Regions from separate parts of the Streptomyces sp. NPDC048331 genome, predicted to be linked through region 1. Evidence: riboswitches for the same ligand, from Rfam matches in the RefSeq annotation. Region 1 holds a riboswitch; each other region holds the start of a gene.

Region 1 (7,439 bases):
GCTGACCACCAGCCACCGGGTCGCCCCCGGCGTGCTGTCCTGGCCGGCGTGGCAGACCCTGCACGCCGCGGACCGGGTGCTGTGCGCCGACCCCGGCCACCCGCAGCTGCCGTATCTGCGGGAGGCGGGCATCGAGGTCGCGTTCGAGAGCCCGGACGCGCACGCGCTGGTCGAGGCCTGCGCGGGCGGCCGTACGGTCGTGGTGCTCCCGAGTGGCGAGGGCGACCAGCGGCTCACCGACGGACTGGCCCGGCTGGCCGGCTCGGGCCGGGTCTCCATGCCCGATTTGGAACTCCTGCCGGGCTCGTACGACCTGCCCGGCGCCCGCCTGCTCGACCTGGTCCAGGTGATGGACCGGGTCCGGCGCGAGTGCCCGTGGACCTCCCGGCAGACCCACCGGGGCCTGGCCAAGTACGCGATCGAGGAGGCGTACGAGCTGGTCGAGGCCATCGAGGACGGGGACCGCGAGGAGCTGCGCGAGGAGCTCGGCGACGTACTGCTCCAGGTGGTCTTCCACGCGCGGATCGCCGAGGAGGCCGGCCGGAACGGCGAGGACGGTGAGGACGGCGAGGACGGCGAGGAGGCCTTCTCCATCGACGACGTGGCCGGGGCGCTCGTCACGAAGCTGATCCACCGGCACCCGCACGTCTTCGGCGACGCGAAGGCCGAGACCCCGGAGGACGTCAGCGCGCACTGGCAGCGCACCAAGGCGGTGGAGAAGCGGCGGGAATCGGTCACCGACGGCATCCCGGTCGGCCAGCCCGGTCTGGCGCTCGCCGCCAAGCTCGCGGGCCGGGCCCGTACGGGCGGCGTGGCCGTGGAGCTGCCCCGCGGCGAGGGCATCGGGTACGAGCTGCTGGAGCTCGCGGCACGCGCCGAGGCGGCGGGGATCGACCCCGAGACCGCGCTGCGCGCGGCGGCCCGCGCCTACCGCGACGCGATCCGGGCGGCCGAGGGCCTCGCGGGTCCGGGCCGGTAGCGGCCCGCCCTTCTCCTAGTACTCCCTGGGCGCGCGGGCCGAGGGGTCCAGCCAGTGCGGCGCCGGGCGGTCCAGGAACCACTCGCCGAAGCCCAGCGGCCGCTCCCCGTACCCGGGGCCGCGGGCCGGTAGCGCGTCGTGGAAGAGGCGGCCGGGGCAGGCGCCCAGCTCCTGGAGCAGGTGGGCGGTCTCGTCGACGAACTGCGGCGGACCGCTGAGGTAGACGTCCTGATCCGGCCACAGTCCCCGGTGGCCGAGCGCGGTCGCGAGCCGGTCGGTGGCCTGGTTGCGGTGCTGCCCGGGCGCGGGCGTGATGTAGGTGACGGCGAGCCAACCGCAGCGGGCGGCGTACGCGTCGATGAGCGGGCGGTCGTAGAGGTGCGCGCCGTCCCGCGCCACCACGAAGAGCCGTACGTCCTGATCGGGAGGGCGCTCCGCGAGATCCTCCACCAGGGCCCGGATCGGCGCCCAACCGGTGCCGGCGGCGATCAGGCTGACCGGGCGGTCCGCGCGGCGGAAGGTCAGCTGCCCGCCGGCGGCGCCGAGCCGCAGCACGTCGCCCGGCCGGGTCTCGCGGACCAGGACGGTGCTCAGCCGGCCCCGGTCGACCCGGCTGACGTGCAGATCGAGGGTGCCGTCGGGGCGGGGGGCATTACCGATGGAGTAGGTGCGCCAGGTCGTCGGGAGGCGTTCGCTGCTCACGCTCGTGTACTGGCCGGGGAGATAGGGGAAGGGGACGTGCGGCCGGAGCGTGAGGACGCCTATGTCATCTCCGTACTGGAGGTGCCGCACGACCTCCGCGTTCCACCACGGCGGGTCCTCGCCGGTGTCGGCGGCGGCCGTCATCGCGTCGGCCATCACCTGGTAGGCCTCGGCCCAGGCCTTCTCGACGGACGGGGTCCAGGCCGCGCCGGAGGTCTCCGCGAGCGCGGCGAGCAGGCTGGCGCCGACGGCCGCGTAGTGCTCGGGGCGGACCAGGAACTTGCGGTGGTCGCGTCCCAGGTCGCGCAGGTAGGGGCCGAGGGTCTCGTCGTCGAGGTGGGCGATCAGGTGGGTGAGCGCGGCGAAGAGCCGGTCACGCTGGCGTTCCATGTCGTGCGGGGAGTCCGGGAAGAGGGCGCGGATGCCGGGGTTGTGCCAGAAGAGGTGGGAGTAGAAGAACTTGACGGCGTGCTCGGCTCGTCGCTCCACCACCGCGAAACTGCTCTTCAAGATCCTGACATCCACAAAACCGAAAGTAGGAATGCCGGAGAAGTTCAGGTCAAGGGATGGCCGATCTACGGACAGCCGCGACGAACCGCCTATATCGGATGGGGGTTCGGCGCCGGGATACGGTCGTCAGGTGCACGAGCAGACCTCCGGAACCCCCGCCGAGACCACCGCGGACACCTCTTCCACCGAGGGCCCCACCCTCTTCGACTGGGAGTTCGCGACCGACCCCTACCCGGCCTACGCCTGGCTGCGCGAGCACTCCCCGGTGCACCGCACCAAGCTGCCCAGCGGAGTCGAGGCCTGGCTCGTCACCCGGTACGCCGACGCCCGCCAGGCCTTGGCCGACCAGCGGCTCAGCAAGAATCCGGCGCATCACGCGGGGCCCGCGCACGCCAAGGGCAGGACCGGGATCCCGGGGGAGCGCAAGGCGGAGCTGATGACGCACCTGCTCAACATCGACCCGCCGGACCACACCCGGCTGCGGCGGCTGGTGTCCAAGGCGTTCACCCCGCGCAGGGTCGCCGAGTTCGCCCCGCGGGTGCAGGCGCTCACCGACCACCTGATCGACGCCTTCGCGGCGAAAGGTGAGGCTGATCTCATTCACGAGTTCGCCTTCCCGCTCCCCATCTATGCCATCTGCGACATGCTCGGGGTCCCGCGCGAGGACCAGGACGACTTCCGTGACTGGGCCGGCATGATGATCCGCCACGGCGGCGGTCCGCGCGGCGGGGTGGCCCGGTCGGTCAAGCAGATGCGGACCTACCTCGGTGAACTCATTCACCGCAAAAGGGATGATCTGGGCGACGATCTGATCTCCGACCTGATCCGGGCGAGCGACCACGGGGACCATCTGACGGAGGGCGAGGCCACCGCCATGGCCTTCATCCTGCTTTTCGCCGGTTTCGAGACCACCGTGAACCTCATCGGCAACGGGGTCCACTCCCTCTTCATGAACCCCGACCAGCGCGAGCGCCTCCAGCGCTCCCTCGCCGCCGGGGAGAGCGGAATGCTGGCCACCGGGGTCGAGGAACTGCTGCGGTACGACGGCCCGGTGGAACTCGCCACCTGGCGGTTCGCCACCGAGTCGCTGACGCTCGGCGGCATGCGGATCGAGGCGGGTGACCCGGTCCTGGTCGTCCTCGCGGCCGCCGACCGGGATCCGGAGCGCTTCGCGGAGCCGGATACCCTCGACCTCTCCCGGACCGACAACCAGCACCTCGGATACGGGCACGGCATCCACTACTGCCTGGGTGCTCCGCTCGCACGACTTGAAGGGCAGACCGCGCTCGCGACTTTGCTGACGCGTCTGCCTGATCTGGAACTGGCTGTTCCGCCCCAAGACCTGCGCTGGCGTGGTGGGTTGATCATGCGAGGGCTACGTACTCTTCCCGTTCGATTCGCGGCTCAAAACACTTGCGCGAAACCTGATTAAAAGTCAGATCCGGCTTGAACTTGTGACAATCGTTCGAAGGCCGCTAGGTTCTGCCGTTACCCCGCTGTTATGCGAAAGGTGATCCCTCATGCTCTCCGGGAACGGCCGTCACAGACGCCCCCGCCAGGTCCCCGCGCTGGTCGTCACAGCCGGTGTCACTGGCTCCGCGTTGGCCATGCCTCTGCTGGCCGCCACCAGCGCCACCGCCGCCGACACGTCCACATGGGACAAGGTCGCCGAGTGCGAGAGCGGTGGCTCCTGGAGCGCCAACTTCGGCAGCGGCGCCTACGGCGGACTCCAGTTCACCCAGGAGGAATGGCAGAGCGCCGGCGGGCTCGAATTCGCCGAGCGCCCCGACCTGGCGAGCCGTTCGCAGCAGATCGCCGTGGCCGAGCGGGTGCTGGGCTCGACAGGGCCGCAGGCGTGGCCGCTGTGCGCGGCCTCGGCCGGCCTGGTCAAGGAGAGCCCCGCCGCACAGGTGGACCCCGGTCTGCCCGGCGGCCGGGGCCCGCTGACTCCCGCACCGTCCCGCCCGGACGACGCCGTTCCGTCGACCGGCGGCAGCAAGCCGTCCACGGACTACGGATCCCCGACCCCGGCCCCGGACCCGAGCCCGTCCAGCACCCCGTTCCTCATTCCCGACGCCCCGTCCATCGGACTGCCCGTCATGCCCGCCCCGGACGTCCCGACGACGCCCCCGGTCGACCCGACGGCCCCGGTGCAGCCGGGCGACCCGACCGATACGCCGACCCCCGTCGACCCGACGGCGCCGACGCAGCCGGTCGACCCGACCGCGCCGCCCACCACCGCGCCCGTCACGCCGGGGCTGCCCCCGGTCGACCCGACGGCCCCCGTGACCCCGGTGGTCCCGCAGACCACCGGTGCCACTCCGGTCGAGGGCAACGGCAAGCACCGCGGTGCGCCGGAGGCCGACCCGTCGGCTCTGCCTGACGCCTCGTCGAACCCCGTCTACACGGTCCAGGCGGGCGACAGCCTGGCGACCATCGCGGTTGCCAAGGGCGTAAAGGGGGGCTGGAACGGTCTCTACCAGGCCAATGAGCAGGTCATCGGCGAGGACGCCGACCTCATCAAGCCGGGTCAGAACCTGGATCTAACCCCGCAATAAGGACAGTTCAGTTATCCGGAAAGAGTCGAATGTCGGATTTCTGTAAGTGAGACATGTGTCTCTTCCGGTCAACTGGCGTGTCTCGCCCAGGGCATTGCGCAAACCCTGCCCTCACCTGCGCAAACACCCCTGCGAGGGACGCAAGTAGGGGTCGTTTCTCCCCGATGTTGCTCGTTGAACATCGGGGAGAGACCTGTCTACCTTCTGAATCGCTCGCCACCGCGAGCTCCTTCGACCGCATCGCCGAATCCTGCCGGCGGACGGGGGGAACAGTCGTCGCGTCAAGCGCCGAAGGCAGGAGCGGGGGAACCAAGGTAGGTGCCGGGAGCGGCCGTTGAGAGACGGTCACGCCACCGGCTTGGGGTCAAGACGTGCGCTAGGTCGCACGGCCGGGCAACTCACTCGCCCGAACCCGACAGCTCACCTCGTAGGCGTCGGTGAGGAGAAACTCCATGCTGCTTTCCGGCAAGGGCAAGCACCGTCGCGGTACTGCAATCGAGCGGTCTGTCCGGATCGTCACGCTCGCCGGTGTCGCCGGTGTGGCCGTGGCCGCCCCCCTGATGGCCGCGGGCACCGCCAGCGCCGCCACCTCGTCCGAGTGGGACAAGGTCGCGCAGTGCGAGTCCGGTGGCAACTGGGCCATCAACACGGGCAACGGCTACTACGGCGGCCTGCAGTTCTCGCCCTCCACCTGGTCCGGCTTCGGCGGCAAGTCCTACGCCCCGCAGGCCAACCAGGCCACCAAGGCGCAGCAGATAGCCGTCGCGGAGAAGGTCCTCAAGAGCCAGGGCAAGGGCGCCTGGCCGTCCTGCGGCAAGGGTCTGTCGAACTCCTCCTACGCCGGTGGCGGCGCCGAGGCCCCGGCCTCCAAGCCGCAGTCGAAGCCGAAGCCGAAGGCCGAGACGAAGAAGACCGAGACCAAGAAGACCGAGACCAAGGTCGCGCCGAAGCAGGAGACCAAGCGTCCCGAGGCTCCGACCACCCGCTCCGAGCGCGCCGAGGCTCCGGTCGCGCCGAAGACCGGCAACGGCTCGTACGAGGTCAAGTCGGGCGACACCCTGGGCACCATCGCCGAGGCCAACGGCGTCAAGGGCGGCTGGCAGCAGCTGTTCGAGCTCAACAAGGACATCGTCGTGGACGCCGACCTGATCTACCCGGGTCAGAAGCTGAAGCTCAGCTGAACACCGCGGTAGCACCGCGGGAACATGTACGCGGCGTCAGCTGACACCGTGCAGGATTCCCACCGCCCGGCGCGTGCCTCACGCGCCGGGCGGTGCCGCGTTCGGCCCAGTAGCCCGATGATCAAGCGACCCTATGTCCCGGAAGAGGGGTATTCGGTCCCTTTTTCGTCCCAGGGTCCGGGCGGTCGGGCGGTCGAGTGCCCGGAGCCGGTTAGGCTCTAGGCGGCAAGGCCATCCCACGGCCTGACATGCCACCGCACACTCAGCGTCACATCCCAGAAGGAGATGCTCGTGCCGTCCATCGACGTCGTCGTAGCCCGGGAAATCCTGGACTCCCGAGGCAACCCCACGGTCGAGGTCGAGGTGGGCCTCGACGATGGCAGCACCGGCCGTGCTGCAGTTCCGTCCGGCGCCTCCACCGGTGCATTCGAGGCCATCGAGCTGCGTGACGGTGACCCCAACCGTTACTTCGGCAAGGGTGTCGAGAAGGCCGTCCTCGCCGTCATCGAGCAGATCGGCCCGGAGCTCGTCGGCTACGACGCCACCGAGCAGCGGCTGATCGACCAGGCCATGTTCGACCTGGACGCCACCGACAACAAGGGCTCGCTCGGCGCCAACGCCATCCTCGGCGTGTCCCTGGCCGTCGCGCACGCCGCGTCCGAGGCCTCGGACCTTCCGCTCTTCCGCTACCTCGGCGGTCCGAACGCGCACCTGCTGCCCGTTCCGATGATGAACATCCTCAACGGTGGGTCGCACGCCGACTCCAACGTGGACATCCAGGAGTTCATGATCGCCCCCATCGGCGCGGAGTCCTTCTCCGAGGCGCTGCGTTGGGGTGCCGAGGTCTACCACACCCTCAAGAAGGTCCTGCACACCAAGGGCCTCTCCACCGGCCTGGGTGACGAGGGCGGCTTCGCCCCGAACCTGGAGTCCAACCGCGCCGCGCTCGACCTCATCATCGAGGCGATCAAGCAGGCCGGCTACGTCCCGGGCAAGGACATCGCGCTCGCGCTCGACGTCGCCGCGTCCGAGTTCTACAAGGACGGCCAGTACGAGTTCGAGGGCAAGTCCCGCTCGGCCGCCGAGATGACCGACTACTACGCCGAGCTCGTCGAGGCGTACCCGCTCGTCTCCATCGAGGACCCGCTGTTCGAGGACGACTGGGACGGCTGGAAGACCATCACCGACCGCCTCGGCGCCAAGGTCCAGATCGTCGGTGACGACCTGTTCGTCACCAACCCGGAGCGCCTGGCCCGCGGTATCGAGGAGGGCTCCGCGAACGCCCTGCTCGTGAAGGTGAACCAGATCGGTTCGCTGACCGAGACCCTGGACGCCGTCGAGATGGCCCAGCGCAACGGCTTCAAGTGCATGATGTCCCACCGCTCCGGTGAGACCGAGGACGTCACCATCGCCGACCTCGCCGTCGCCGTGAACTGCGGTCAGATCAAGACCGGCGCCCCGGCCCGCTCGGACCGTGTCGCCAAGTACAACCAGCTGCTGCGCATCGAG
Region 2 (7,439 bases), on a different contig from region 1:
TCCAGCGGGGTCGAGATCCCCGCCATCGAGGCGGCCGTGGACGAGGAGCTCGCGCGGTTCGCCGCCGAGGGCCCGACGGCCGAGGAGATGGAGCGCGCCCAGGCGCAGCTGGAACGCGAGTGGCTGGACCGGCTGAGCACGGTCGCCGGCCGCGCCGACGAACTGTGCCGCTTCGCGGTGCTGTTCGGCGACCCGCAGCTGGCGCTGACCGCCGTCCAGCGCGTCCTGGACGTCACCGCCGAGGAGGTGCAGGCCGTGGCCGCGGCCCGCCTGCGCCCGGACAACCGCGCGGTGCTCGTCTACGAGCCGCTCGCGGCCGACGGGTCCGACCAGCACGACGAGTCCGAGGGCTCCGACGAGAACGAGGGGGCGGAGCAGTGAGCGACACGGCAGCCGTCACGATGACCTTCCACCCGCAGCCGCAGGCCGGCGAGCCGCAGCCGTGGGCCTTCCCGGCCCCCGACCGCGGGCAGCTGTCCAACGGGCTGACCCTGCTGCGCTGCCACCGGCCGGGCCAGCAGGTCGTCGCGGTCGAGGTCAACCTCGCCGCCCCGCTGGACGCCGAGCCCGAGGGCCTGGACGGCGTGGCGACCATCATGGCGCGGGCCTTCTCCGAGGGCACCGACAAGCACTCGGCCGAGGAGTTCGCGGCCGAGCTGGAGCGCTGCGGCGCCACCTTGGACGCGCACGCCGACCACCCGGGCCTGCGGGTCTCGCTGGAGGTGCCGGCCTCCCGGCTGCCCAAGGCGCTCGGCCTGCTCGCCGAGGCGCTGCGCGCCCCGGCCTTCGCCGACGCCGAGGTCGACCGGCTGGTGCGCAACCGGCTCGACGAGATCCCGCACGAGCTCGCCAACCCGCAGCGCCGCGCGGCCAAGCAGCTCTCCAAGGAGCTCTTCCCGGCCGACCTGCGGATGTCCCGGCCGCGCCAGGGCACCGAGGAGACCGTCGCCCGGATCGACTCCGCCGCGGTACGCGCCTTCTACGAGGCCCACGTACGCCCCGCCACCGCCACCGCGGTGGTCGTCGGCGACCTGACCGGCATCGACCTGGACGCCGTGCTCGCGGACACCCTGGGTGCCTGGACGGGCAACACCGCCGCCGCCCGCCCGGTGCCGCCGGTGACCGCCGACGACACCGGCCGCGTGGTCATCGTGGACCGGCCCGGTGCGGTCCAGACGCAGCTGCTGATCGGCCGGATCGGGGCGGACCGTCACGACCGGGTGTGGGCGGCCCAGGTGCTGGGCACGTACTGCCTCGGCGGCACCCTCACCTCGCGCCTGGACAAGGTGCTGCGCGAGGAGAAGGGGTACACCTACGGCGTGCGCGCCTTCGGCCAGGTGCTGCGCTCCACCGCCGACGGCAAGGGCGCCTCCATGCTCGCCATCAGCGGCTCGGTGGACACCCCGAACACCGGACCGGCGCTGGAGGACCTCTGGAAGGTGCTGCGCACCCTCGCCGAGGGCGGTCTGACCGACGCCGAACGCGATGTCGCCGTGCAGAACTTGGTGGGCGTGGCCCCGCTGAAGTTCGAGACGGCCGCCTCGGTCGCGGGCACCCTCGCCGACCAGGTCGAGCAGGAACTGCCGGACGACTACCAGGCGCAGTTGTACGCCCAGCTCGCCGCGACGGGCACCGTGGAGGCGACCACGGCGGTCGTTCAGGCCTTCCCCGCGGACCGGCTGGTCACCGTCCTGGTGGGCGACGCGGCGGTCATCGAGGAGCCCGTACGGGCCCTTGGGATCGGCGAGGTCTCGGTCGTCTCCAACTGACGGTCGGGTGACGGCCCCTTGAGGGCCGGCCGAGGCTTTCGGCAAGGGGTTCTGGTGACTTGTCACCAGAACCCCTTTTGTCCGTTTAGTGGTGAGGTTGCTTGTATGCGGTGTGGCGTACGCAACAAAAAGCCGTGTCTGTTTGGCGATTGACTGATGATCCGCCTAGCGTCGGCCGTGCTGTTCGTCAGTTGTGCCCGCCGCACCCGCGGCACCGGACAGCGATCGCCGAGTCCCCGTCAGGCGCGAGCCTGGGGAGCCGGGGACCCACATGAGTCCCTGGGGTGAATCGGACCCCCTCGCAAGAGGAGGCCCGTAGGAGACCTTCCTGCTCCGAACCCGTCAGCTAACCCGGTAGGCGAGAAGGAAGGAAAGGATCAAACCCTTCATGGCGTTTGGCAGTCGTCCCGCTGGTACCGGTAAGCACCGTGGCTCCAGCCGTCTGAGCAAGAAGACCGCCGGTTACGCCGGTATCGCCGCGATCGCCACCACGGGTGTCGTCGGCTCCCTCGCCGCCCCGGCCTTCGCCGCGGACAACCACAGCAGCACCATCGGCCAGGACAACGGCCTCGGTGCCGTCGTCGTCGCCGAGGACCTTGCGGGTGACATCGCCGACCAGGCCGAGTCCCAGCACCGCGTCGCCGAGCAGGACGCCGTCAAGGCGCAGGCCGAGGCCGACGCGAAGCAGCGGGCCGCCGAGGCCAAGCGCATGGCCGAGGCCAAGGCGAAGGCCGAGCGCGAGGCCGCCGAGCGCGCCGCCCGCGAGGAGGAGCGCAAGCGCCTCAACACCTTCGTCGCCCCGGTGGACGGCTCGTACGTCAGCACGCAGTACCACGCGGGCGGCGGCATGTGGTCCTCCGGCAGCCACACGGGCATCGACTTCCACGCCGCCTCCGGCACCTCGGTCCACGCGGTGGGCCTGGGTACCGTCGTCGAGGCCGGCTGGGGTGGCGCGTACGGCAACAACGTCGTCATCAAGCACAACGACGGCACCTACACCCAGTACGGGCACCTGTCCTCGCTGAACGTCTCCGTCGGCCAGCAGGTCACCCCGGGCCAGCAGATCGGTCTGTCGGGCTCCACCGGCAACTCCAGCGGCCCGCACCTGCACTTCGAGGCCCGCACGGGCTCGCAGTACGGCTCGGACATCGACCCGATCTCGTACCTCCGCTCGCACGGCGTCGGTCTCTGACCTCACGCCCCGCGCCTCGCGCCGCTTCACCGAAGACCCCGGCTCTCCGAGTCGGGGTCTTTGTTTTTGCGCCTTCGTGCAAATGTTTCGTATTTCCGGCCGCTCTCGGAAATTATCGTGTGTTGCAATAGGGTCGCAGCACGCGCATGTGCGTGCAATGACGCTGCAGTCGGAAATAGGCGGAGGTTCGGTCTTGCGTATTCCTGCGCACGCGGTATGCACGGCGATCCGCGACGACATCGTCTCCGGGGTGTTCGAGCCGGGCGGCCGGCTGACCGAGGAGGTGCTGGCCCGCCGGTACGGCGTGTCACGCGTCCCGGTGCGCGAGGCCCTGCGGACCCTGGAGTCGGAGGGGTTCGTGACCACGCGGCGCCATGCTGGGGCGTGCGTGGCCGAGCCGACCGAGCAGGAGGCCGCGGACCTGCTGGAGCTGCGGATGCTCCTGGAGCCGCTGGCCGCCGCGCGAGCCGCCCGACGGCGCACCGACGCACACCTCAAGGTGCTGCGCGGACTGGTCAGGCTGGGGCAGGAACGGGCCAGGCGGGGCCAGGGGGAGGATCTGCGGTCCCTGGGCGGATGGTTCCACGAGACGCTCGCCCAGGCCTCCGGCAGCCCGGGGCTGATCGCGCTGCTCACGCAGATGCGGCACAAGATCGCGTGGATGTACGTGGTGGACGCGCCGGCCCGGCCCGTGGAGTCCTGGGCGGAGCACGGTGCGGTCGTGGACGCGGTGGCGCGCGGCGACGCCGAACGGGCGCGGGCGCTGACCGCGATCCACGCCGACCGGGCGGCGGGGGCGCACCGGCTGCGGCTCCGCCCGGCGGTGAGCACTTCGCAACCTGCCGTAAACATGTCGGGCGGCCGGCATTAACAGGAGCCGTATACAAAGGTTGGGATCGCATGGATTCGTTGCGCGACAGCCTATCGGTTCCATGTCGGGTAAATTCCCTGCGCGGAATTCCTACGGGGCTGAATTCGGTGTGCGCCGCACCCGATCAGGGGCCTTTTCCCGTCGGGCGGAATTTCTCCGTGTCCGTTTCCCGCAAAACGCCCGGCAGGGAACGGCGGCCGCCGGCCGGTCCCCGCGCGTACCCGCCGCCCGGTGGGGGCCGGGTTCGCGGAACGACGAAGCCGCGGCTCCCGGATCGGGGGCCGCGGCTTCGCGCGTGAGGTCGAACCCGAAGGGTCAGACGGTCTCGGGGAGCTCCTCGAGACCCTCGGCGACCAGCTTCGCGAGGCGGTCGAGCGCGGCGTCCGCACCCTCGGCCTCGGAGGCGAGGACGATCTCCTCGCCGCCCTGGGCGCCCAGGCCCAGGACCGCCAGCATGGAGGCGGCGTTGACGGGGTCGCCGCCGGACTTCGCGATGGTCACCGGGACGCCGGAAGCGGTCGTCGCACGGACGAAGATCGAGGCGGGACGAGCGTGCAGGCCCTCGGCCCACCCGACGTTGACGCGGCGCTCTGCCATGGTGATGCCCTTCAGGTTCTTACGGTTGTCTAGACCAGTCTCTCACGGCGTCCGGAATGCTCGGACCTACCCGAGGCCAGAATTTTCCGCCGCTCGACCTCCCCCAGCTTGCCCTGATTCGTCCCGTCCTGCCTCGGCGCCGCGCGAGCGCTCCACGGCCTGATCCGGCCGTAAGGTAGGCACATGACCATCGAGTCGGACCCCTCGTACCCGGCCCACTGGGAAGCCGATGTCGTCCTGCGCGACGGCGGCACCGCCCGGATCAGGCCCATCACCACCGAGGACGCGGGCCGGCTCGTCAGCTTCTACGAGCAGGTCTCGGACGAGTCGAAGTACTACCGCTTCTTCGCCCCTTACCCCCGGCTCTCCGACCGCGACGTGCGCCGCTTCACGCACCACGACTACGTGGACCGGGTCGGCCTCGCCGCGACCATCGGCGGGGAGTTCATCGCCACCGTCCGCTACGACCGCATCGACGCCGCCGGTCGGCCCGCCTCCGGACCCGCCGACGAGGCCGAGGTCGCCTTCCTCGTCCAGGACGCCCACCAGGGCCGCGGGGTCGCCTCCACGCTGCTGGAACACATCGGCGCGGTGGCCAGGGAGCGCGGTATCCGGCGGTTCGCCGCCGAGGTGCTGCCCGCCAACACCAAGATGATCAAAGTCTTCACGGACGCCGGCTACCAGCAGAAGCGCAGCTTCGAGGACGGCTCCGTGCGCCTCACCCTCGACCTCGAACCCACCGCCGAGTCCCTCGCCGTGCAGCGCGCCCGCGAACAGCGCGCCGAGGCCCACTCGGTGCAGCGACTGTTGGCCCCCGGTTCGGTGGCCGTCGTCGGAGTCAGCCGCTCCGGCGGGGGCGTGGGCGCCGCCGCACTGCGCAACCTGCGCGACAGCGGCTTCCACGGCCACCTCTACGCGGTCAACGAGGCCGTCACCCGCGACCTCCTCGACGGCGTGCGGGCCTACCCGACCATCGAGGCCATCGGCGCCCCGGTCGACCTCGCGGTGATCGCGGTCCCCGCCGACCGGGTCCCCGACGCGGTGGCGGCCTGCGGCGAGCACGGGGTGCAGGGGCTCGTCGTCCTGTCCGCCGGATACGGGGAGAGCGGCCCGGCCGGACTCGCCCGCCAGCGCGAACTGGTGCGGCAGGTGCGCTCGTACGGGATGCGGTTGATCGGGCCGAACGCCTACGGGGTGATCAACACCGCGCCCGAGGTGGAACTCAACGCCTCCCTCACCCCCGCACCGATGCCGACGCGCGGCCGGATCGGCCTGTTCACACAGTCCGGGGCGATCGGCATCGCCCTGCTCTCCGCGCTGCTCCGGCGCGGCGAGGGCCTGTCCTCCTTCGTCTCGGCCGGCAATCGCGCCGACGTGTCCGGGAACGACATCCTCCAGTACTGGTACGACGACGAGGCGACCGACGTCGCCCTGCTCTACCTCGAAACCCTCGGCAACCCGAGGAAGTTCACCCGCCTCGCCCGCCGCACGGCGGCCGTCAAGCCGGTGGTCGTCGCCAAGGGCGGCCGGCACAGCCCGGCCGGGCACGTCGTCCCCGACACCCGGCTGCCGGAGGCCACCGTCTCCGCTCTCCTCCGCCAGGCCGGCGTCATCCGCGTCGACACGGTCACCGAGCTGGTGGACGTCGGCCTCCTGCTGGCGGCGCAGCCACTGCCGGCCGGGCCCCGCATCGCGATCCTCGGCAACTCCGAATCCCTCGGGATCCTCACCTACGACGCCTGCCTCACCCAGGGCCTGCGCCCCCTGCCGCCGCTCGACCTGACGACGGCGGCGACGCCGGCGGACTTCCGCGCCGCCCTGACCGACGCGCTCCGCTCCGAGGACTGCGACGCCGTGGTGGTCACGGCCATCCCGTGGGTGAGCGAGGACGCGCCGGCCGACGACCTGGCCGGCGCCCTGCGCGAAGCGGTGGCGGCGTCCCCGGGCAAGCCCGTCGCGGTGGTCCACGTCGAGCTCGGCGAGCTCGCCCTGGCCCTGTCCGCGGTGCGCGGCGTCCCGTACACCGCGTCGTCCCGGAACTGGAGCCCCGCCGCGGACCAGGCTCCCCAGGCGCCGGCCGAGCCGCTGTCCGCGGACAGCATCCCCAGCTACCCCGCCGCCGAACGCGCGGTCAAGGCCGTCGCCGAAGCCGTTCGGTACGGGCAGTGGCGCCGGGCCGCCGCCGAGGACGACGGGCGGGTCCCCGAGTACGAGGACATCGACGAGGCCGGGACCGCCGACCGGCTGGCCCGGCTGCTGGCCGACGTCGAGCCCGGCGCCGCGGCGACCCTGACCGACTGGGACGCCCGTGAACTGCTCGCGGGCTACGGGATCCGCGTCCTGCCCACCCTGCCCGCTCCGAGCGCCGACGCGGCGGTCCGCGCCGCCGGGGTGCTGGGCTACCCGGTGGCGCTCAAGACCACCGCCCCGCACCTGCGCCACCGCGCGGACCTGGGCGGCGTACGCCTCGACCTCACGAACGAGCCCGAGCTGCGGCGCTCGTACGAGGAGCTCACCGACGCCCTGGGCAAGCCGGCCGAGCTCCAGCCCGTGGTGCAGGCCATGGTGCCGCGCGGGGTCGACACCGTCGTCCGGTCCGTCATCGACCCCGCCGCGGGCGCCGTCCTCTCCTTCGGGCTCGCCGGCGTCGCCTCCGAGCTGCTCGGCGACACCGCGCACCGGCTGGTCCCGGCCACCGACCGGGACGCCGCCGGACTGATCCGGTCCATCCGGACGGCGCCCCTCCTGTTCGGCTGGCGGGGCAGCGACCCCGTGGACACCCCCGCCCTGGAGGAACTGCTGCTGCGGCTGTCCCGCCTCGTGGACGACCATCCGGAGGTGATCGGCGTCTCGCTGGAGCCCGTCGTGGTCGCCGCCGAGGGCGTGTCCGTGCTCAGCGCCACCGTCCGTGTCGCCCACCCGCCGGCCCGCGGCGATCTCGGCCCGCGGACCCTCCCCAGTTACTGACCGGGTACGGCGCGGCCTGAGGGCCCCGGACGGGCCTTAGGAT
Region 3 (7,439 bases), on a different contig from region 1:
CCCAGCCGTGCCGTCGTCCCCGCCACCGACCCGGCGCCCAGCGCGGGTACGGACGAGGGGCCGTCGACCGGGCCGCCCGCAGCGGCCCCGGCGACGAAGGGCCGCCACCACGGCAGACGCGGGGCGTCGGTGGCGTTCGGCTCGAAGGGCTGGCCCGGGATCGGCAGTGCGACGGCCGCTCCGGCCCCGTCGGCCGCGGCCAGCGTCCCCTCGCCCGGCTCGTCCCACGGGTGCAGGGCCAGGTTGAAGGTGCCCCAGTGGATCGGCAGCATCGTGCCGTGCGGGGTGCCGCCCTGGAGGTCGAGGTGGGCGCGCATGCCCTCCTCGGGCGTCATGTGGATGTCGGGCCAGTACTCCGAGTAGGCACCGATCTGGATCATGGTGGCGTCGAAGGGCCCGTGCTCGGCGCCGATCTCCTCGAACCCGGGGAAGTAGCCGGTGTCGCCGCTGTGGTAGATCCGGTGCTCGTCGCCCGCGACGACCCAGGACGCCCACAGGGTGTGCTGCTGGTTGCGCAGGCCGCGGCCGCAGAAGTGCCGGGCGGGGGTGGCCGTCAGGGTGAGACCCGCGATCTTGATGCTCTCGTTCCAGTCCAGCTCGCGCAGCCGGTCGGCCGGTACTCCCCAGCGCTCCAGGTGCGCGCCGACGCCCAGCGGAACGGCGAAGACCGTGTCCGTACCGGCCAGCGCCTTGATCGTCGGCAGGTCGAGGTGGTCGTAGTGGTCGTGCGAGATGACCACGACGTCGACCCTGCCCAGCGAGGCCAACGGGACCGGCACCGGGTGCAGCCGCTTGGGACCGGCGAAGGGGAAGGGGGAGCACCGCTCGCCCCACACCGGGTCGAACAGCACCCGGCGCCCGTCGATCTCCGCGAGCACGCTGGAGTGCCCCATCCAGGTCAGCCGCAGGCCGCTCACCGGCGGCTTCGCCAGGTCCGCGAGGGTCGTCGGGTGGACCGGGATCGGCGCCGCGGGGCTGCGCCGTACCCGCTGCTCCCGGTGGAAGTAGATCTTGGCGAACTCCGCCATCGAACCCGAGGGCCGATTCCGGGCCCCGACCGGGTTCTGGAAGACGCCGTCGGCGAAGTTCGGCGAGCGGCGGATCCGCTCCAGCCGGGCACCGGACGGGTCCGCACCGAAGGCTTCGGGCCGCAGGGCACGCAGCCGCGGACGCAAGGGACGGGAGCCGGTCAAAGCGCCTCCAGGGAGGATGGGGTCAGGACGGTCGTCGCTCTACGACCATCCCAACGCACACCGACCCCGAAGGATTCCGCTTCCGGCTCCCGCACCTGCCGGGGAGCGTCCCGGACAGCACTAGAGCGGCAGCAGGTCCGGCCGCTTGGCCTCCACGTGGTCACCGGAGGACTCCCCGCGCAGCCGTCGGCCGATCCACGGCGCGAGGTGCTCGCGCGCCCACTGGATGTTGTCCCGGGTCACGTCCACCGAGCCGCGCGGCCGCTCCGGGGGCCACGGCTGGTCGGGGTCGGCCGGCACGTCCAGGCCGAGCACCTGGGCGGCGCGCAGCGCGACCCGGGTGTGTCCCTCGGGCGAGAGGTGCAGCCGGTCGGTGTCCCAGGCCCGCCGGTCCTGTACGGACCTCAGCGACCAGAGGTCGAGCACCGGGCAGTCGTAGCGGTCGGCGATGGCGCGGACATGGGCGCTGTACGTCGCCACCTTGCCGCGGAGGTGCTTGAGCACCGGTACGCCCCGGGTGTCGAAGCCCGTGGTGATCATGACCAGTCCGACGGCGCCGGTGAGGTCGGCCACGGCCGCCTCGAACCGCTCCGCCACGTCGTCCGGGTCGGTCCCGGGCCGGATGATGTCGTTGCCGCCCGCGCAGAAGGTCACCAGGTCCGGTGCGAGGGCCTTGGCCCTCGGGAGCTGGTCGGCCACGATCTGGTCGAGGAGCTTCCCCCGCACCGCCAGATTCGCATACCGGAAGTCATGCTCCTCGCGCTGATCGGCCAGGAGCACGGCGAGCCGGTCCGCCCAGCCGAGATAGGAATCCCCGGGTCCCGGGTCCCCCACACCCTCGGTGAAGCTGTCCCCGATCGCCGCGTACGAGCCGATGGTCTTGAGTTTGGTCGTCGTCGCTGCCACGGGACACCATCCTTCACTCCCGCAAGCAACCTACGCCAACGTAATAAGGGGTTGACGGACCGTGATCTCTACCACGCGGGGGATAAGGAATAAGTACACGTGAGGCCGGGACCCCCCTCGGGTCCCGGCCTCACGCGTGTCGGTGGTTCGACGGCGGGTGCCGTCAGAGGCTCGCGCCCTTGGAGCGGAGGTAGGCGATCGGGTCCAGGTCCGAGCCGTAGGACGGGGTCGTACGGATCTCGAAGTGCAGGTGCGGGCCGGTCGAGTTGCCGGTGGAGCCGGAGAGGCCGATGCTCTGCCCGGCGGTGACGCTCTGGCCGGAGGAGACGGAGAGCTGGGACAGGTGGGCGTACTGGGAGTACTTGCCGTCCGCGTGCCGGATGACGACCTCGTTGCCGTACGAGCCGCTCCAGCCGGCCGAGACCACGGTGCCCGCGCCGACCGCCTTGACGGTGGTGCCCATGCTCGCGATGAAGTCGACACCGGTGTGGTAGCCGGAGGACCACATGCTGCCGGCGACCTTGTACTGGGTGGAGATGCCACCGCCGACCGGGGCCACGAAGGCACCCGACCGCGGCGCTGCGGCCGGGGCCTCGGCCTGGGGCTCGGCGGCGGCCTCCGGCTGCGCCGGGGCGGCCCGCTCGGCCTGCTCGCGGACCGGCTTCGGCGCGGCCTGCTCGGCCGGCGCGGCGTCGGGCTCGGCCTCGGGGGCCGGGGCGGCCTCGGCCTCGGCCTCGGACGGAGCCGGCTCGCCGGGGCCGCCGAGGTGGAGCTTCAGGCCCGGGTGGATCAGCGACGGGTTGCCACCGACGGCCTCGCGGTTGTCGGCGTACAGCTGCTCCCAGCCGCCCGCCAGGTGGCGCTCGGCGGCGATCTTGGAGAGGTAGTCGCCCGGCACGACGGTGTAGACGGTCGGGGCGGACTGCACGGCGGCGGCGGGCGCCGACCGGAGAGCGAGGGGGGCCTGCGTCGCCACCGCGGGGGTCACCGCGGGGGCTGCGGTCGGGGCGCCGGCAGCGTGGGCGCCGGCGGCACCGATCAGCGGCAGGGCGAGGGCCGCGCCACCGGTTCCGGCGACGGCGAAGCCGCGGGAAAGGGAAAGGGACTTGGGACGGCGGTGCTTACCCTTTGCAGGCATGACGAATTCCTCTCCGGCGCCTGCGAGGTGAGCTGTCGGGTTCGGACTGGAGATGTCCGGCCGCACCTGTACGAGACATGAACGACTTCACCCCGAGCCGTCCCGGAGAAAAGATCCCCGGAACAGCGGCTTACCTGGTTCCCCCGCTCCTGCCGCGCGAATAGGTCGGATGCGGTTTCCGGGAGGCGGCAGGATTTGGCGGTCCACCCGGATCGATCGCGAAGGTAATCCCTTGCGGCCACACGGAACAAGCCGTGAATTCCCTGACGGAATCACAGGCATGAGGGACCGACGGAATTACCGTCACCCTCCGTCCATTCCGCACCGCCAACAGCCGCCCCGACGGGGCCATTCGCCTTCGACGATCAGGCACTCACGGTCACCGTATGATCTGGCTCACGGGGGCGCGCCCGATCTCGCCTCCGGATATGGCAAGTTGGCGCCAAGTAGTGTAATTCGGACAGAGGGCCCACGACGTGGCGGAGGAATCGCTTTGACCCAGCAGATACAGGAGCCGGAGCTGTCCGGAGTGCGCAATTTCCGCGATGTGGGCGGATTGCCGACTTCTGACGGACGAACGGTCAGGACGGGACGACTGTTCCGAAGCGGACATCTCGCACATGCCACCGAAAGTGATGCAGACTTCCTCGCCTCACTCGGCCTCCACACCATCTTCGACTTCCGCAACGGCGCCGACCACGCGCTGGAGGGGCCGGACGTCGAGCTGCCCGGCGTCCGGAACGTCAACATCCCGCTCTCGGACCCGGCGGACGGGCGGGAGTTCTGGCGGCTGGTCCGCGACGGCGACCTCGTGCAGCTCCGCGAGATCCTGGGCGACGGCAAGGCCGCGGCCCGGATGTCGAACTCGTACCGCGGGATCATCCGGCAGCGCACCGCCGAGCACAGTCGGGTCGTGCACGCCCTCGCCGAGGACAGCGTCCCCGCGCTCATGCACTGCGCGGCGGGCAAGGACCGGGCCGGCCTGTCGATCGCCGTCACCCTGCTCGCGCTGGGCGTCGAGCGCGCGGCGATCGTGAGGGACTACCTGGAGTCGAACGCCCCGCACCGCCGCTATCGCGTACGCCGCACCGACGAGTCGGCGAGCGCCCGCTCCCCTGAGGTGATGGAGCTGCTCGCGCCGCTCTTCGACGCCCGCGCCGAGTACCTGGTGGCCGCCTTCGACACCATCGACGAGGTCTGGGGCGGGGTGGACCGTTATCTGGCGGAGGGCCTCGGGCTGACGCCCGAGACCCTCGACCGACTGCGCGACCGGCTCCTCGTCTGACGCGGGCGGGACCGGCCGGACCGGTTCCGCCACGGGGTGGGTGGGCCGTCAGCGCGTGGCGACGGCCTGCTTCACCAGCGTCCTGCCGAAGTCCCAGATCAGTCCGGACCCGCCGTGCGCCTCGTCCATGACCTCACGGAAGGCGCCCACGAACCGGTCCACGTCCTCCTCGTCCACGATCAGCGGCGGGATCAGCTTGATCACCTCCAGGTGGTCCCCGGAGACCTGGGTGAGGATCCGGTGCTTCTGCAGCAGGGGCACCACGACCATCTGCGCGAAGAGCCCCTTGCGGGCCGCCTGCAGCATGGCCCACCGGCTGCGCAGGCCCAGCGAGGACGGCCGGCCGAACTCGATGCCGATCATCAGCCCGCGCCCCCGCACCTCGTGCAGCAGCTCGTACTCGTCCACCAGCGCGGCGAGGCGCCCGCGGAGCAGGTCGCCCATGACCCGGGCGTTCGCCACGACCTCCTCGTCCTCCATGACGGACAGGACCGCGAGGCCCGCCGCCATGGCCTGGGCGTTGGAACCGAAGCTCGCGGAGTGCACGAGCACCCGGTCCATGGACGAGTAGACCTTCTTGAAGATCCAGTCCCTGCCCAGGGTCGCGCCGACCGGGACGTAGCCGCCCGAGAGCGCCTTCGCCACGCACACCAGGTCCGGCTCCACGCCCGGCTCGTGCTGGTACGCGTAGAAGTCGCCGGTGCGGCCGAGGCCGGTCTGCACCTCGTCCGCGATGAGCAGCGCGCCCCGCCGGTGCAGCATCTCCTGCGCGGCGAGCAGGAATCCGGGCGGGGCGGCCAGGACCCCCTTGCCCTGGATCGGCTCGACGACGAGGGCGGCCACGTCCCCGCGCTTCAGCTCCCGCTCCAGGGCCGCGAGGTCCCCGAGCGTGATCCTCGTGTCGGGGAGCAGCGGTGCGAAGCCGTCCCGGAACCCGCTCTCCCCGTTCACCGAGAGGGAGCCCGCGGTCAGCCCGTGGAAGGCGTGGTCGCAGTAGAGGATCCTGGGGCGCCCGGTGGCGTACCGGGCGAACTTCAGGGCGGTCTCCACCGCCTCGGTGCCGCTGTTGCCGAAGAAGACCCGGTCCAGGTGCGGGCTGTACGAGAGCAGTTTCTCGGCCAGCAGTCCCGGCAGCGGCTGGCAGTCGAAGCGCGTGAGGTCGGCGAGCTGGGCGTCCAGGACGTCGTGCAGGGCCCGGCGCACGACCGGGTGGTGCCGACCGAGGCCCATCACCCCGAACCCGGCCAGCATGTCCAGGTAGTCGTTGCCCTCGGCGTCCCAGAAGTGGGCGCCCTCGGCCCGCTCGTAGACCTTGTCGAAGCCGATGGTGTGCAGCATGCGGGGCAGCTGGTGGTTGAGGTGCCGGGCGTGCAGCTCGTACCGCTCGGCGCCGCGCTCGGCCAGTAGGGCGCCGAGGTCGAAGCCTTGGCCCCGGCCGCCCCCTTCCTCCCGTGACCGCCCGGTCATGCCGACGTGTCCCGGTTGCCGGCGACCGCTTCCCGGGCCGCGCGCAGGGATTCCTTGAGGGAGCCCATGGTGGCGAGGACGGCGGTGGGCTCGTAGCCGCAGTGCGCCATGCAGTTCGCGCAGCGCGGGTCCTTTCCGCGGCCGTACTTGTCCCAGTCGGTGTCGTTGATGAGCTCGCGGTACGTCGGTACGTATCCGTCGCTCATCAGATAGCAGGGGCGCTGCCAACCGAAGAGGGAATAATTCGGAATGGCCCAGGCCGTGCAGGGGAAGTCGGCCTTCCCTTCCAGGAAGTCCAGGAAGAGCGGGGAGTGGTTGAGCCGCCAGCGCCGCCGGTTGCCGCCCGCGAAGGCCTTCCTGAAGAGCTCTCGGGTCTGTTCGACGCCGAGGAAGTGCTCCTGGTCGGGCGCCTTCTCGTAGGCATAGGCGGGAGAGATCATCATTTCGTCGACCCGGAGGTCGTCATTGAGGTAGTTGAGCACCTCGATGATGGTCTGCGGGGTGTCGGTGTTGAAGAAGGTGGAGTTGGTCGTCACCCGGAACCCGCGCTTCTTCGCCTCCTTGATGGCGGCGACCGCTTCGTCGAAGACGCCTTCCTTGGCCACCGACTCGTCGTGGCGCTCGCGCAGACCGTCGATGTGCACGGCGAAGGCGAAATACGGGGAAGGGGTGAACTTCTCGATCTTCTTGCGCAGCAGCATCGCGTTGGTGCAGAGGAATACGTACTTCCGCCTGGCCACCAACTGTCGGACGATCTCGTGGATCTGCGGGTGCATCAAGGGCTCGCCGCCCGCGATGGACACCATGGGGGCACCCGACTCCAGCACGGCGCCGACGGCCTGGGCGACCGGCATGCGCTGCTTGAGCACCCCGGCCGGGTGCTGGATCTTCCCGCACCCCTCACAGGCCAGGTTGCAGGCGTAGAGCGGTTCCAGTTCGACGATCAGGGGGAACTTCTCGCGCTTGCGGAGCTTCTGTTCGAGAAGATATGTCCCGACCCTGATGGACTGGCGCAGCGGCATGGCCATCTGGCTCACCTCCTGGGGAGCAGCAACGAACGGTGCCATTCATGAAACGCGGGCAGTACGGCACGCAGGACACGGAAGGCCGATATTCCCCCGCGAACCGTGCCGATACGGACGAGCTCGTGCTCCGGAGCGTCCACGATCACCCGGACGGCCGCAACCGGACGGCCACCGCCCCGGGTAGCGGTCCACAGGGTGGCCGCGGACTCCATGTCGACCGCGACGGCTCCGGTGGCGCGCAGCTGCGCGCGCTCCTGGCCGCGGACGACGTGGTCGGATCCGGTCAGCGCGCCGCGGTGCACGGTCCGGCCGGGCGCGGCCCGGGCCAGTGCCTCGGCGAGCAGGGCGCTACCGGTGCAGGTGACGATCCCCCGCGGGTCCCGGGCCTCGTCGGCGACGACCAGGTCTCCGGGGTGCATGCCGGG

The links. Region 1 has a riboswitch for cyclic di-AMP ahead of ACGFYY_RS31810 (transglycosylase family protein). Riboswitches for the same ligand answer to the same signal wherever they lie in the genome.
Region 2: another riboswitch for cyclic di-AMP. It lies ahead of ACGFYY_RS13975 (M23 family metallopeptidase); the one in region 1 lies ahead of ACGFYY_RS31810 (transglycosylase family protein).
Region 3: another riboswitch for cyclic di-AMP. It lies ahead of ACGFYY_RS12550 (peptidoglycan DD-metalloendopeptidase family protein); the one in region 1 lies ahead of ACGFYY_RS31810 (transglycosylase family protein).

Annotation. Positions count from the first base shown of each region.
Region 1 covers NZ_JBICYT010000030.1:8,782-16,220, forward strand. Annotated here, with positions in the region: gene ACGFYY_RS31790 (nucleoside triphosphate pyrophosphohydrolase) at 1-979, shown strand, start outside; gene ACGFYY_RS31795 (globin domain-containing protein) at 995-2,191, opposite strand; gene ACGFYY_RS31800 (cytochrome P450) at 2,322-3,623, shown strand; gene ACGFYY_RS31805 (transglycosylase family protein) at 3,712-4,749, shown strand; cyclic di-AMP (ydaO/yuaA leader) riboswitch at 5,026-5,198, shown strand; gene ACGFYY_RS31810 (transglycosylase family protein) at 5,202-5,930, shown strand; gene eno (phosphopyruvate hydratase) at 6,216-7,439, shown strand, end outside.
Region 2 covers NZ_JBICYT010000007.1:217,093-224,531, forward strand. Annotated here, with positions in the region: gene ACGFYY_RS13965 (M16 family metallopeptidase) at 1-381, shown strand, start outside; gene ACGFYY_RS13970 (pitrilysin family protein) at 402-1,769, shown strand; cyclic di-AMP (ydaO/yuaA leader) riboswitch at 1,986-2,145, shown strand; gene ACGFYY_RS13975 (M23 family metallopeptidase) at 2,158-2,961, shown strand; gene ACGFYY_RS13980 (GntR family transcriptional regulator) at 3,155-3,832, shown strand; gene ACGFYY_RS13985 (HPr family phosphocarrier protein) at 4,148-4,429, opposite strand; gene ACGFYY_RS13990 (GNAT family N-acetyltransferase) at 4,613-7,396, shown strand.
Region 3 covers NZ_JBICYT010000006.1:163,652-171,090, reverse strand. Annotated here, with positions in the region: gene ACGFYY_RS12560 (MBL fold metallo-hydrolase) at 1-1,193, opposite strand, end outside; gene ACGFYY_RS12555 (SGNH/GDSL hydrolase family protein) at 1,314-2,099, opposite strand; gene ACGFYY_RS12550 (peptidoglycan DD-metalloendopeptidase family protein) at 2,263-3,237, opposite strand; cyclic di-AMP (ydaO/yuaA leader) riboswitch at 3,242-3,438, opposite strand; gene ACGFYY_RS12545 (tyrosine-protein phosphatase) at 3,731-4,522, shown strand; gene ACGFYY_RS12540 (aspartate aminotransferase family protein) at 4,571-5,989, opposite strand; gene hpnH (adenosyl-hopene transferase HpnH) at 5,986-7,017, opposite strand; gene ACGFYY_RS12530 (1-hydroxy-2-methyl-2-butenyl 4-diphosphate reductase) at 7,023-7,439, opposite strand, start outside.